2 regions of the Streptomyces europaeiscabiei genome follow, and region 1 is predicted to be linked to the other one. Evidence: riboswitches for the same ligand, from Rfam matches in the RefSeq annotation. Region 1 holds a riboswitch; the other holds the start of a gene.

Region 1 (7,638 bases):
GGCGGGCCGTCATCCCCAGAGCGACATCTTCCTGGACGACGTGACCGTGTCGCGCCGCCATGTGGAGTTCCGCCGAGGTCAGGACGGCTCGTTCACGGTCGCCGACGTCGGCAGCCTGAACGGCACGTACGTCAATCGTGAGCGGATCGACCAGGTCGCCCTGCACAACGGCGACGAGGTGCAGATCGGCAAGTACCGCCTGGTCTTCTACGCGAGCCAGCGGGGCTACTGACCCTCCCCCGGACCGCGTCCGGGGAACCCCAGGGAAGGTCCATGCTTCGAACAACGAGCGGTGGTGCCGACCACGGCACCGCCGCCGCGGACAGTGGCCTGATGAGCATCGGCACGGTGCTGAACACACTGCGCGAGGAGTTCCCCGAGGTAACCATCTCCAAGATCCGTTTCCTGGAGTCGGAGGGGCTCATCGAGCCGCAGCGGACCCCCTCGGGGTATCGCAAGTTCAGTGCCGAGGACGTCGAGCGGCTCGGACACGTCCTCAGGATGCAGCGGGACCACTATCTGCCGCTCAAGGTGATCCGTGAGTATCTGGAGGCTCTGGGGCGTGGTGAGGACGTCCGGCTGCCGTCCGTGGGGCGTCAGCGCGACGTCGGTGACGGAGAGCGCCTGAGCGAGCTGTTCGGGGAGCCCGAGGAGCCCACGGCCGCCCGGATCGGGCGCGGCGAGCTCGTCGTCGGCGCCGGGATCGACGAGGAGCAGCTGGCCGAGTGGGAGTCGTACGGACTGGTGGCCCCCCTGCCGGACGGGTCGTACGACGCCGAGGTTCTCACTGTTGCCACGCTTGTGGTGGAACTGGGGCGGTTCGGTATCGAGCCCCGGCATCTGAGATTGATGCGGGCGGCCGCGGACCGCGAGGCGGGGCTCGTCGATCAGGTCGTGGCGCCCCTGCGCCGCCACCGCAATCCGCAGACCAGGGCCCATGCGGAGGACCGTACGAGGGAGCTGGCAGGGCTCACGGTCAAGCTGCACGCCGCTCTCGTGCAGAGTGCGCTGGGTGTACGGCTCCGCTGAGACGACGGTGTTCGCCTGTGGCGGATCGGTCGGCCGATCCGAGCCCGACTACCCAAACATCCCGAGCACGGCCTAGGGTTGCTGTGTGAACGAGCTCGATGTCGTAGGTGTCCGGGTCGAAATGCCCTCCAACCAACCGATCGTGCTCCTGCGCGAAGTGGGAGGCGACCGTTACCTCCCCATCTGGATCGGGCCGGGGGAGGCGACGGCGATCGCTTTCGCCCAGCAGGGCATGGCCCCCGCACGACCGCTGACCCACGACCTGTTCAAGGACGTGCTGGAGGCCGTGGGCCAGGAGCTCACGGAAGTGCGCATCACCGACCTGCGTGAGGGCGTCTTCTACGCGGAGCTGGTGTTCGCCAGCGGGGTCGAGGTGAGTGCCCGTCCCTCCGACGCCATAGCGCTGGCGCTGCGTACCGGAACGCCGATCTTCGGCAGTGACGGGGTGCTCGACGACGCGGGCATCGCGATCCCGGACGAGCAGGAGGACGAGGTGGAGAAGTTCCGTGAGTTCCTCGACCAGATCTCTCCCGAGGACTTCGGAACGAACAGTCAGTGAGGTCGGGCCCGCGGTCCAACAGGGCTGACGGGCCCTGACGCCGCCGGTGGTCACCGGTGGCAGGTGCGCGGGGGAGTTGCGCGACGGGCGGGCAGAGGCGCGTCCGGTGTGGCTGGTCGAAGATGCCGGTGCGCGGGCGCCGTGGGCGCGGTCGGTGGGAGTGTTCGCCCTGAGGCGGCACATGCCCGGGGCGGGTGCGCTGTCAGGCAGCTTGGCCGGAGCGCATTCGGCTAGCCTTTCCCCGCGGGAGGGCACGGGAAACCACTCTCAGGGTGATTATCACTCGGCGTGGCGAGTGCGGTGGTCGTTGACGCGCCCCTGGTGGCTGCCTACCGTCGATAGGGCAGGTCAAGGACGGAGGTCGGCGTGAGAATCAGCGGCGACGGTACGGCTGGGGGTGCCCCCGGACGCAAATTGGGGGACGGCGGCCCGTACCCGCTTCACGGCAGCGCGGCCGGTCACGTCCCGCAGCGGCCCACGGCTGTGCAGGACAGCGCGGAGGCGGCTCCGGAGCCGCACGAGAACGTCGGCTATCGCGGCCCCACGGCGTGTGCGGCCGCCGGCATCACCTACCGGCAGCTCGACTACTGGGCCCGCACCGGTCTCGTGGAGCCGAGCGTGCGGACCGCCCAGGGCTCGGGGACACAGCGCCTCTACAGCTTCCGGGACGTCGTCGTCCTGAAGATCGTGAAACGGTTCCTCGACACGGGAGTGTCGCTCCAGAACATCCGCACCGCCGTCCAGCACCTGCGGGAGCGGGGCTTCAGCGATCTGGAGCGGATGACGTTGATGAGCGACGGTGCGACCGTCTACGAGTGCACCTCGCCCGACGAGGTGCACGCCCTGCTCCAGGGCGGCCAGGGGGTCTTCGGGATCGCCGTAGGGGTGGTCTGGCGTGATGTGGAAAGCGCTCTCTCGCAGTTGCACGGGGAGCGGGTCGACACGGGGGAGACGCTCGTGGGCAACAATCCCGCGGACGAGCTCGCGCGGCGCCGGAACCGGGCGGTCTGAGGGGCGTCGCGGCTTGTCCGCCCCGGGGCGAGGCCGCTCGGGGCGTCGGCGTGGCCTGCGGAGCCGGTCGTACGGGCATTGTCAGTGGCGTAGGGCAGCATCGGAGATGTGAGAACCGCGCCCACGATCCTGCATCTCGACATGGACGCCTTCTACGCCTCGGCGGAGCAGGCGTCGAAGCCGAGTCTGCGGGGGAAAGCCGTTGTCGTGGGTGGGCTCGGGCCGCGTGGAGTGGTCGCGACGGCGTCGTACGAGGCCCGCGTCCTCGGGGTGCACTCGGCGATGCCGACGGCGCAGGCACGTCGGCTCGCGCCGAACGCCGCGTATCTCACGCCGCGTTTCACGTTCTACCGGACGATCAGCGATCAGGTCATGGGGCTGTTGCGTGATCTCTCGCCGCTGGTGGAGCCGCTGAGCCTGGATGAGGCGTTCGTGGATCTGGAGGCCGGGGGCGCCGCCTGGGACGAGGCATCGGCACGGCTGGTGGGGGCGCGGTTGCGCGCGGACATACGGGTGGTGACCGCGTTGACGGGATCCGTCGGGCTCGCGGCCTGCAAGATGCTCGCGAAGATCGGCTCCGAGCAGGCCAAGCCGGACGGGCTGGTGCTGATCGAGCCCGGGACCGAGCGGGCGTTGCTGGGGCCGATGTCCGTGCGGATCCTGCCGGGGGTGGGGCCGGCGACCGGGGACCATCTGCGGCGGGCCGGGATCACCACGGTCGAGGAGATCGTGGAGGCGGGGGAGGACGAGGTCGTTCGGCTGCTGGGAAAGGCCCATGGGCACGGGCTGTACGCGATGGCGCTGGCGCGGGACGACCGGGCGGTGGTGGCCGAGCGGGACACGAAGTCGGTGTCGGTGGAGGACACGTACGACGTGGACATCCATGACCGGGTGCGGGTCCGGATGGAGGTGCAGCGGCTTGCGGACCGGTGCGTGCGGAGGTTGCGGGGGGCCGGGCTGTCGGGCCGGACGATCGTGTTGAAGGTGCGGCGGTACGACTTTTCGACGCTGACCCGGTCGGAGACGTTGCGTGGGCCCACGGACGACCCTGCGGTGGTGCGGGAGGCGGCGGCGCGGCTGCTGGAGGCCGTGGACACGACGGGTGGGGTGCGGTTGCTGGGGGTGGGGGTGAGCGGGCTCGCCGACTACACGCAGGAGGACTTGTTCGCGCAGGCGGCGGGGGAACCGGAGCCCGTGGAGGAAGAGGCCGGGGCCGCTGCGGAGGTGCCCGCGGTGGAGGAGAGCGCGGGTGCGGAGCGGCAGTGGAGGGCCGGACATGACGTACGGCATACCGAGTACGGGCATGGGTGGGTGCAGGGGAGCGGGCTGGGGCGGGTGACCGTGCGGTTCGAGACGCCGCTCGACGTGGGGCCGGGGCGGGTGCGGACCTTCAGGACGGGCGATCCGGCGCTGGAGCCGGCGGAGCCGTTGCCGCTGGTGCCGGACGGGGTGCGGGGCTGAGGCGGGCGGGGACCGCCTGTCCTGTCTGCGCCGCCGTCGTGGAGCGCCGGTGGGGCGGGCCGGAGGAGGGCGTGAGGAAGCGACGTGAGGGAGGGCCCGGCCAGGCAGGCGAAGTCAAGGAGCGTGGGGAAGGGGGAGGAGAGGCCACGGACTCCCCCGGTGCCATCGGTCAGACGTCTTCCTGCCCCGCGACGTTTCCGAAGTTGCGGTCCATGGGTGGGGGCGGGGCTATGTCCAGGCCGTAGTGGTGGTAGAGCTGGAGTTCTTGCTCCGGGGAGAGGTGGCGGCCTACGCCGAAGTCGGGGGCGTCCTTGATGAGGGTGCGGTCGAAGGGGACATGGAGGGTGCCTTCGATCAGTTCGCTGGGCTCCAGGGGGACGAAGGCGTCACGGCCGAAGAACCCCATGCGTATCGCGGCCCACTCGGGGATGCCGGTGGCGTCGTCCAGGTAGACCTCGTCCACGGTGCCGATCTTGCTGCCCTTGCGGTCGAACGCCTTGCGGCCGATCAGGTTGCGCGGATCGATGTCGGTCTGCACGGGCCCTCCAAGTGGTTCGCAGAGGAGTCGCAAATCATCCCTCACCCCTACGAAAAGGCACAACGGGGAAGGTGGCCACTCGAAGACTCGTGCGTGGGTCGCGCTGATACCCTGGCAGCGGCTGCTGACCCCGTGCGGGAGAGTCCTCCGGACACCATCCGGAGGCGCCGAAGGAGCAACTCCTCCCCGGAATCTCTCAGGCTCACGTACCGCACGGACGAGGTCACTCTGGAAAGCAGAGCGGGTGTCACGGCTTCCGCTCTCACCGACGGTGAAAGCCGGTTCGTTCCTGGACCGGTGAAGCTCTCAGGTTGAGATGACAGAGGGGGAGGCCGTCGGGGCGCCCGTGCCGTGGTGCCCCTCGAAGGTCGTGTCAGACCAGGAGGCCTCCGCAATGACCGCCCATCGCATTCCGCTCTCCGAGCTCGAACAGGGAATCCCCTTCGAGCGGCGCCATATCGGCCCAGATGTCGAGGCGCGGGCCAAGATGCTCGCGCACGTCGGGTACGGCTCGCTCGACGAGCTGACGGCGGCCGCGGTCCCGGAAGTGATCAAGAACGCCGAGGCGCTGGACCTTCCCGGCGCGCGGACCGAGGCCGAGGTGCTCGCCGAGCTGCGTTCGCTCGCGGACCGCAACCAGGTGCTCGGCTCGATGATCGGGCTCGGGTACTACGGGACGTTCACGCCGCCCGTCATCCTGCGGAATGTCATGGAGAACCCGGCCTGGTACACCGCTTACACGCCGTACCAGCCCGAGATCTCCCAAGGGCGACTCGAGGCTCTTCTCAATTTCCAGACCATGGTGGCCGAGCTGACCGGTCTGCCCACCTCCGGGGCCTCCCTGCTGGACGAGGGCACTGCTGCCGCCGAGGCCATGGCGTTGTCCCGCCGTATGGGGAAGAACAAGAAGGGGCTCTTCCTCGTCGACGCGGACGTGCTGCCGCAGACGATCGCCGTGATCGAGACCCGTGCAGAGCCGACCGGCGTCGAGGTCGTCGTCGCCGACCTCGGCGCGGGGATTCCGGCCGACATCGCCGGGCGGGAGATCAACGGGGTGCTGCTCCAGTACCCGGGCGCCTCCGGTGTCGTACGGGATCTGAAGCCTGTCATCGAGCAGGCGCACGCACTCGGCGCGCTCGTGACCGTCGCCGCCGATCTGCTGGCGCTGACGCTGCTCGCGTCCCCCGGTGAGCTGGGCGCCGACATCGCGGTCGGGACGACGCAGCGGTTCGGTGTGCCGATGGGCTTCGGTGGGCCGCACGCGGGCTACATGGCCGTGCAGGAGAAGTTCGCACGCAGCCTGCCCGGACGGCTCGTCGGGGTCTCCGTGGACGTGGACGGGCACAAGGCGTACCGGCTCGCCCTGCAGACGCGGGAGCAGCACATCCGCCGGGAGAAGGCGACCAGCAACATCTGCACGGCGCAGGTGCTGCTCGCCGTGATGGCCGGTATGTACGCCGTTTACCACGGGCCGGAGGGGCTGCGGACCATCGCCGGGCGTACCCACCGGTACGCCACCGTGCTCGCCGCGGGGCTCGCGGCCGGTGGGATCGAGGTCGTGCACGGGGCGTACTTCGACACGCTCACCGTGCGGGTGCCGGGGCGGGCCGGTGAGGTGGTGGCCGCCGCGCGGGAACATGGCGTGAATCTGCACCTCGTGGACGCCGACCTGGTGTCGATCTCCTGCGACGAGACCACGACGCGGGCGCAGCTGGGCGCCGTGTGGACCGCCTTCGAGGTGGAGGGGGACGTCGAGGCCCTCGACGCCGCCGCCGCGGACACGCTGCCCGAGGGGCTGCTGCGGTCGGACGACTACCTCACGCACCCGGTGTTCCACGAGTACCGCTCCGAGACCGCGATGCTGCGCTACCTGCGCCGGCTCGCCGACCGGGACTACGCGCTGGACCGGGGCATGATCCCGCTGGGCTCCTGCACGATGAAGCTCAACGCGACCACCGAGATGGAGCCGGTGACGTGGCCGGAGTTCGGGCAGCTGCACCCGTTCGCGCCCGCCGGGCAGGCGCAGGGGTATCTCACGCTCATCCGTGAGCTGGAGGAGGGGTTGGCGGAGGCCACCGGGTACGACAAGGTGTCGCTGCAGCCGAACGCGGGTTCGCAGGGTGAGCTGGCCGGTCTGCTGGCCGTACGCGGGTACCACCGGGCCAATGGCGACGAGCAGCGGACCGTGTGCCTCATCCCGTCCTCCGCGCACGGCACGAACGCGGCGAGCGCCGTCATGGCCGGCATGAAGGTCGTCGTCGTGAAGACCGCCGAGGACGGCGAGATCGACGTCGAGGATCTGCGGGCGAAGATCGAGCAGTACAGCGACGAGCTGTCCGTGCTGATGATCACGTATCCGTCGACGCACGGGGTGTTCGAGGAGCACGTGGCCGACATCTGCGCGCAGGTGCACGATGCGGGCGGTCAGGTGTACGTCGACGGCGCCAACCTCAACGCACTGGTGGGTCTCGCCAAGCCGGGGCACTTCGGTGGTGACGTCTCGCACCTGAACCTGCACAAGACGTTCTGCATCCCGCACGGCGGCGGTGGTCCGGGTGTCGGGCCGGTGGCGGTGCGCGAGCACCTCGCACCGTATCTGCCGAACCACCCGCTGCAGCCCGCGGCGGGCCCGGAGACGGGCGTGGGCCCGATCTCGGCGGCGCCGTGGGGTTCGGCGGGCATCCTGCCGATCTCGTGGGCGTACGTCCGGCTCATGGGTGGTGAGGGGCTCAAGCGGGCCACGCAGGTGGCCGTGCTCAGCGCCAACTACGTCGCCAAGCGGCTGGAGCCGCACTACCCGGTGCTGTACACCGGCCCGGGCGGGCTCGTGGCGCACGAGTGCATCATCGACCTGCGGCCGCTGGCCAAGTCGACCGGGGTGAGCGTCGACGACATCGCCAAGCGGCTGATCGACTACGGCTTCCACGCGCCGACGATGTCGTTCCCGGTGGCGGGGACGCTGATGATCGAGCCGACCGAGTCGGAGGACCTCGGTGAGCTGGACCGGTTCTGCGAGGCGATGATCGCGATTCGCGCGGAG
Region 2 (7,638 bases), 5.5 Mb from region 1:
TCATTGGGTGTCGATCTCCACGAGTGGGCTGACGCGGAGCAGGCGGTTGCGGACGGGCTGCTCTCGCAGGAAATGCTGACCACCACCGGCCTCACGGGTGCCTGTGTGGCCGGTGAGACGCCCGCCATGGACCTGGCTGCGAACGCCGCGCGGCAGGCCCTGAGCCGGTCGAAAATCCAGCCCGACGAGATTTCCGTGCATCTGCACAGTGCTGTCGCGTACCAGGGACCCGAGGGTTCCTATCCGCCCGGCTACATCATGCGGGAATTGGGGCTGGGAAATATTCCGGCATTCTATCTGCGGCAAGGCTGCAACGGAATGCTTGGAGCGCTGGAGATCGCCATCGGGCAGATCACAGGTGCTGCCGCGGCCGAGTCGGTGCTGATTACCACCGGGGAGAACTTCAGCTCTTCTGGAATTAACCGATGGGCCGACGGTCAGAATCAAACATATATCCTGGGCGACGGTGGCGCGTCGGCGTTGGTGAGTGCCGACGAGGGTATCGCCGAAGTGAAGTCACTGAACGCCGGGGTTTTGCATCGGCTGGAGCGGTGGCACCGCGGCAACGGACCCTTGTACGACGATGGAACTGCGGCATCCGACATGACTGCGATGACCCAGCAGACCATGGACTTCTACGAGTCCGACCTGTCGATCACGGAGACGTTTGAATGGATGACGCGGTTCGACCTGGAAATCATGCAGAGAACGCTGGTTGATGCCGGTCTCAACGCATCCGACGTCTCCAAGGTTCTGACGACCCATGTCGACAGGCGCGTCGTCGAGTACGCAGTGATGGCGCCCCTCGGGCTGCCGATGTCACGGTCCGGCTTCGAGTTCGGCAAGCGGGTCGGACACGTCGGAGGAGCAGACGTGTTCCTCGCCTTGGAGCACATGATCCGCACCCGCGAGGTCGGCCCGGGTGACAACGTGCTGCTGATGTCGCACGGCCCGGGCTGGATCTGCACAGCAGCGGCCCTGACCATCACGGAGTCACCAGAATGGGAGTTGGGCTGACAGCGAGTCCGCGGTGGCGCCCACCTGAGGTGGAGGCGTGACAGGGGTGCGTGCAGGGCAGGCCGACGACCCTCTAGAGGGCGCCATGGCAGAGAGCTTCACCTCGAACGAGGTCACCTTCCGGCTGGCCCGCTTCCGCCGAAGAGTGCCGAGGTCCCGGGCCGCTCCGCATGCCGTACTCGGCCTATGGGGTGTCGGACAGGACGTCCTGGAGTCGGGCGGGCGAGGACCGCTGCTCGCGGAGGCGTTGGCCCACCGCCGGGGCGTCAGGGAGCGCGCGGGCGGGATCGGGAAGACGGCGTGGTACGCGGCCGCAGGCGTCGCTCGTCCTCTGCGGGTCGACCCGCGGACGAGCACGTGGTCGCGGATCGGACGGCCAGGGGGAAGGCGAGTGCAGGGGGACCTCCACGCCTGTCCCAGGGGCGTTCCGGGGACTTTCCGCCGCGTGGACAGGGAAGGCCCTGACAGCGCTGAAAGAAACGAACGCGCTGGTCAGGGCCTATCCCCTCAGCACTCGATGATGTTCACCGCAAGCCCGCCCCGGGCCGTCTCCTTGTACTTGACGCTCATGTCGGCGCCGGTCTCCTTCATCGTCTTGATGACCTTGTCGAGGGACACCTTGTGGGTGCCGTCGCCCCGCATGGCCATGCGGGCGGCTGTGACGGCCTTCACGGCGGCCATGCCGTTGCGTTCGATGCAGGGGATCTGGACGAGGCCGCCGACGGGGTCGCAGGTGAGGCCGAGGTTGTGTTCCATGCCGATCTCGGCGGCGTTCTCGACCTGTTCGGGGGAGCCGCCGAGGACTTCGGCGAGGGCTCCGGCGGCCATGGAGCAGGCGGAGCCGACCTCGCCCTGGCAGCCGACCTCGGCGCCGGAGATGGAGGCGTTCTCCTTGAAGAGCATGCCGATGGCGCCGGCGGCCAGCATGAACCGTACGACTCCGTCCTCGTCCGCGCCCGGGACGAAGTTGATGTAGTAGTGCAGGACGGCGGGGATGATGCCGGCCGCGCCGTTCGTGGGGGCCGTCACCACCCGGCCGCCCGCCGCGTTCTCCTCGTTCACCGCCATCGCGTACAGCGTGATCCACTCCATGGAGCGGGCCAACGGGTCGCCCTCCGCCCGCAGTTGACGGGCCGACATGGACGCGCGGCGGCGTACGCGCAGACCGCCGGGCAGGATGCCCTCGCGGGACATGCCGCGGGAGACACACGCCTGCATCACGCGCCAGATGTCGAGGAGACCGGAACGGATCTCGTCCTCGCTGCGCCAGGCCCGCTCGTTCTCCAGCATCAGGGCGGAGATCGACAGACCCGTCTCCTTCGCCACGCGGAGCAGCTCGTCGCCCGTGCGGAAGGGGTACTTGAGGGGCGTGTCGTCGAGTTTGATGCGGTCCGCGCCGACCGCGTCCTCGTCGACGACGAAGCCGCCGCCGACGGAGTAGTACGTCTTCGACAACAGCTCCGTGCCCGCCGCGTCGTAGGCCCAGACGGTCATGCCGTTGGCGTGGTACGGCAGCGTCTTGCGGCGGTGCAGGACCAGGTCCTTGTCGAAGGAGAAGGGGATCTCGTGGTCGTCCAGGAGGCGGATACGGCCCGCCTCCTTGATCGCTTCCACCCGCGCGTCGGCCGACTCGACGTCCACCGTGCGCGGTGAGGCGCCTTCCAGGCCCAGGAGTACGGCCTTGGGGGTGCCGTGGCCATGGCCGGTGGCGCCCAGCGAGCCGTACAGCTCGACGCGCACCGAGGCCACGCCCGCGAGCAGCTCCTCGTTGCGCAGCCGCCGGGCGAACATGCGGGCGGCGCGCATCGGGCCGACCGTGTGGGAGCTGGACGGGCCGATGCCGATCGAGAACAGGTCGAAGACCGAGATGGCCACGGTGACTCCTCAGAACGGGGGAGGTTGGTGCAGGGGGTGGGGCACCGCGCACTCCCCAGTGTGCGGTGCCCCGGAAGAGCGGGACTACGTACCGATGAAGTCGGGGTTACTTCCCCAGCCCCGGGTACAGCGGGTGCTTGTCGGCGAGGGCCTTGACCCGGGTCCTGAGGGCCTCGACGTCGTACGACGGCTTCAGCGCCTCGGCGATGACGTCCGCGACCTCGGTGAAGTCCTCGGCGGTGAAGCCGCGGGTGGCCAGGGCCGGGGTGCCGATGCGGAGCCCGGAGGTGACCATCGGCGGACGCGGGTCGTTGGGGACGGCGTTGCGGTTGACGGTGATGCCGACCTCGTGGAGACGGTCCTCGGCCTGCTGCCCGTCCAGCTCGGAGGCGCGCAGGTCGACCAGGATCAGATGCACGTCGGTGCCGCCGGACAGGACGTCGACACCGGCCTCCCGGGCGTCCGGGGCCGTCAGCCGCTCGGCGAGGATCCGCGCGCCCTCGACCGTACGGCGCTGGCGCTCCCTGAACTCCTCGGAGGCCGCGACCTTGAAGGACACCGCCTTCGCCGCGATCACATGCTCCAGCGGACCGCCCTGGAAGCCCGGGAAGACGGAGGAGTTCAGCTTCTTCGCGAACTCCTTCTTCGCCAGGATGATGCCGCCGCGCGGGCCGCCGAGGGTCTTGTGGGTGGTGGAGGTGACCACGTCCGCGTACTCGACGGGGTTGGGGTGCAGTCCGGCGGCGACCAGGCCCGCGAAGTGCGCCATGTCCACCCACAGATACGCCCCGACCTCGTCGGCGATCCGGCGGAACTCGGCGAAGTCCAGCTGACGCGGGTACGCCGACCAGCCCGCGATGATCACCTTCGGGCGGTGCTCCTTGGCGAGCTTCTCCAGTTCGGCCATGTCGACGAGGCCGGTGGCGGTGTCGACGTGGTAGGCGACGACGTTGAACTGTTTGCCGGAGAAGTTCAGGCGCATGCCGTGGGTGAGGTGGCCGCCGTGGGCGAGGTCGAGGCCGAGGATGGTGTCGCCGGGCTGGGCGAGGGCGAAGAGGGCGGCCTGGTTGGCGGAGGCGCCGGAGTGGGGCTGGACGTTGGCGTATTCGGCGCCGAAGAGGTCCTTGAGGCGGTCGATGGCGATCTGTTCGGTGACGTCGACGTGTTCGCAGCCGCCGTAGTAGCGGCGGCCGGGGTAGCCCTCGGCGTACTTGTTGGTCAGGACGGTGCCCTGGGCCTCCATGACCGCGACGGGGGCGAAGTTCTCCGAGGCGATCATTTCCAGGGTGGACTGCTGGCGGTGCAGCTCGGCGTCGACGGCGGCGGCGACCTCGGGGTCCAGCTCGTGCAGGGGCGTGTTCAGAAGCGACATGCGTACGACCTCGTCCTCTCAGCCGGCGGTGTGGGCGACGTACTCGTCGGCGGTGAGCAGGTCGTCCGGCTCCTGCGCGACTCGTACCTTGAACAGCCAGCCGCCCTCGAACGGGGCGGTGTTCACCAGCGACGGGTCGTTGACGACGTCCTCGTTGATCTCGGTGATCTCACCGGAGACCGGTGAGTACAGGTCGCTGACCGACTTCGTGGACTCCAGTTCGCCGCAGGTCTCGCCCGCGGCCACGGTGGAGCCCACCTCGGGAAGCTGGGCGTAGACGACATCGCCGAGCGCGTTCGCCGCGAACTCCGTGATGCCGACCGTCGAGACGCCGTCCTCGGCGACCGACAGCCACTCGTGCTCCTTGCTGTAACGCAGCTGCTGGGGGTTGCTCATGGCCTGAATTCTCCTGTACGCGGGGGAGTGGTGAGGAAGGGGGGGGACTGCTGAAACCGCTGTTGAGCAGCGCGGATGTGCCCAGTGTCACTCTCGGGGTCCACACGGGTGCCGCTTCCGAACGACTACGTGTACGACCTCGCACACGACTACGGGCGGACGACTACGAAGGTGTCACTTCTGCCGCTTGTAGAACGGCAGCGCCACGACCTCGTACGGCTCGTGGCTGCCCCGGATGTCCACGCCCACACCGGCCGTGCCCGGCGCGGCGTGCGTGGCGTCGACGTACGCCATGGCGATCGGCCTGCCCAGCGTCGGGGAGGGAGCGCCGGAGGTGACCTCGCCGATCACCTTGCCGTCGGCGACGACCGGGTATCCGGCGCGCGGCACCCGGCGGCCCTCGGCGACCAGGCCGACGAGGACGCGGGGCGGGGCCGAGGCGGCGCGCTCGGCGGCCGCAGTCAGCGCCGTACGCCCGACGAAGTCGCCCTCCTTCTCGAACTTCACGACGCGCCCGAGCCCGGCGTCGAACGGCGTCAGCTCGGTGGTCAGCTCGTGACCGTACAGCGGCATGCCCGCCTCCAGGCGCAGCGTGTCCCGGCAGGACAGCCCGCAGGGCACCAGGCCCGCGCCCTCGCCCGCCTTGGTCAGCGCCTGCCACAGCTCGACGGCGTGCTCCGGCTTCACGAACAGCTCGAAGCCGTCCTCACCGGTGTACCCGGTCCGGGCGATCAGCGCGGGGACCCCGGCGACCGTGCCGGGCAGCCCCGCGTAGTACTTCAGACCGTCGAGGTCGGCGTCGGTGAGGGCGGCCAGGATGCCGGGCGACTCGGGGCCCTGGACGGCGAGCAGCGCGTACGCGTCCCGGTCGTCCCGCACCTCGGCGTCGAACCCGGCGGAACGCTCGACGAGCGCGTCCAGCACGACCTGGGCGTTGGAGGCGTTCGCGACGACCATGTACTCGGTCTCGCCCAGGCGGTAGACGATCAGGTCGTCGAGGATGCCGCCGTCCTCGCGGCAGATCATGGTGTAGCGGGCGCGGCCGGGCTTCACACCGCCGATGTTGCCGACCAGCGCGTGATCGAGCAGCGAGGCGGCCTGCGGGCCGGAGACGGTGATCTCGCCCATGTGGGAGAGGTCGAAGAGGCCGGCCTTCGTGCGGACGGCGGTGTGCTCGTCGCGTTCGGAGCCGTAGCGCAGGGGCATGTCCCAGCCTGCGAAGTCGGTCATCGTCGCACCGAGCGAGCGATGCAGGGCATCGAGCGCGGTACGGCGCGATCCAGCGGTGGGGCTACTGCTCATCGGTTCTGCTCCCAGGGCATGACAGGCGAGGGCGATCCTCCCCATCTGTCATCGGAACCTGAGAGGTTCACCACGACCGCACGTACTGGTGGTCATGGTTTGCACCTTGGGTGGAGCCGTCCTCTGCGCAAGAAGAGGTGCGGCCCGCTTTTCAGATGTGCCTCGCCCACGCGGTATCTGAGCCTGAGAGATTCAAGGGAGGGACTTGCTCCTTCGGCGCCCCAGCGAGACTGCTGGGAGCTCTCCCGCGCGGATTCAAGCGGCCGGTATGCAGTTGGCGCGCACATCATTGCACGCATCGACGTGGTGCGGCAGGGGGACCTTTCACAGGTGGGGACACGACGAGCACAGGCAGACACAGCGGTCCGTAGCAGTCTTGTGGCCATACGAGGACTGAACCAGGAGGGATCGGGCATTACCTTTTCTTTACGGTCTGTGGGGATGGGACTCCATACCCATTCCCCTGGGGAGGACGATCACGGTGAACAGGACCACGGCGTACGCGACCACTTCGGGCATCGCCATGCCCAAGCAGCCCGTCGTACCGGCCGGTGAGGCGTGCGGCCCGTTCCCGAGGCCGGTCGTCCGCGACCTCAGGGAGCGTGCTGGGCGGAGCCCCCACGGACTGTCCTTCGGACCGGACGACCTGGTGGTGGTCACCGGGCTCCCGGGCAGCGGCAAGTCGACGCTGATGCGGCGGTCCGTGCCCGGCGTCCGGATCGACTCCCAGGACACCCGGGACCGCTTCGACGCGCGCTTCGCCCGCCACCTGCCGTACGCGGCCTACCGGCCCTTCGTGCGCCTCGCGCACTACGCGGGCCTGCGGCGTGCCCTCCGCTCGGGGGAGGGCGTCGTCGTGCACGACTGCGGGGCGCAGGCGTGGGTACGAAGTTGGCTCGCGCGTGAGGCCAGAAGGCGGGGCGGCACCCTGCATCTGCTGTTGCTCGACGTGACGCCCGACGAGGCGCGGGACGGGCAGCGGGAGCGGGGAAGGGGCGTGTCGCGGTACGCCTTCGCCCGGCACAGGGGGGCGATGAGGCAGCTGCTGCGGGCGGCGGAGCGGGGCAGGCTGCCGGAGGGGTGCGGGGCAGCGGTGATCATCGATCGGGCCGCGGCGGACGTCTTGAAGCGGATCGACTTCGGGGGGTGAGATCCGGGAGAGCGTCGGGGGTGCTGTGCGTCGCGGACCGCGGGTACGGCGTGGCTGGTCGCGCCCACGCGGCCGAGCCGCCGGTCGGCGCTGTCCCGCGTTCCTTGAGGGGCGCCCCGGCGAGTCGGTGGCATTAAGGTGCAGGGACAACAGCATCACGGAGCAAAGCGGTAGGCAGCAGATGGACTTCCCGGCGGACTTTCCGGCACAGGCACATCCCCACGGGCACGGCGGGTGGCCCGGCAACGAGCTCGAGGAGGTGCTGTCCGCGTCGCTCGGCGTGCCCCAGGCCGGGGCGCGGATCGTGGAGGTGCTGGCCCGCAGCTTCGTCTGGGTGCCGCTGCCGGAGGGCGGCGGGCCGCAGAGCGGTCAGCTCGATCTGCCCACGATGGAGTTCGACGGCCAGGCGTATGTGCCGGTCTTCAGCTCCGAGGAGCAGTTCCGCCAGGTCGCCGGCAGTCACATGTCGTTCACGATCGCCCCGGCCGTCGAGTTCGCGCGCGGCCTGCCCCCGCAGATCGGCCTC

What was found. A riboswitch is a leader RNA that binds a small molecule or an ion and turns the genes downstream of it on or off. The one in region 1 is predicted to bind glycine.
Region 2: it holds a riboswitch for glycine, as region 1 does, so the genes downstream of both, gcvT (glycine cleavage system aminomethyltransferase GcvT) here and gcvP (aminomethyl-transferring glycine dehydrogenase) in region 1, are expected to answer to the same signal.

Annotation. Positions count from the first base shown of each region.
Region 1 covers NZ_CP107841.1:1,766,584-1,774,221, reverse strand. Annotated here, with positions in the region: gene OG858_RS07545 (FHA domain-containing protein) at 1-232, shown strand, start outside; gene ftsR (transcriptional regulator FtsR) at 274-1,029, shown strand; gene OG858_RS07535 (bifunctional nuclease family protein) at 1,115-1,588, shown strand; gene OG858_RS07530 (MerR family transcriptional regulator) at 2,072-2,599, shown strand; gene OG858_RS07525 (DNA polymerase IV) at 2,708-4,060, shown strand; gene OG858_RS07520 (PRC-barrel domain-containing protein) at 4,230-4,598, opposite strand; glycine riboswitch at 4,724-4,820, shown strand; gene gcvP (aminomethyl-transferring glycine dehydrogenase) at 4,993-7,638, shown strand, end outside.
Region 2 covers NZ_CP107841.1:7,298,312-7,305,949, forward strand. Annotated here, with positions in the region: gene OG858_RS32050 (ketoacyl-ACP synthase III family protein) at 1-1,017, shown strand, start outside; gene OG858_RS32055 (L-serine ammonia-lyase) at 1,525-2,892, opposite strand; gene glyA (serine hydroxymethyltransferase) at 2,999-4,264, opposite strand; gene gcvH (glycine cleavage system protein GcvH) at 4,283-4,660, opposite strand; gene gcvT (glycine cleavage system aminomethyltransferase GcvT) at 4,835-5,962, opposite strand; glycine riboswitch at 5,998-6,123, opposite strand; glycine riboswitch at 6,124-6,220, opposite strand; gene OG858_RS32075 (AAA family ATPase) at 6,444-7,112, shown strand; gene OG858_RS32080 (enhanced serine sensitivity protein SseB) at 7,294-7,638, shown strand, end outside.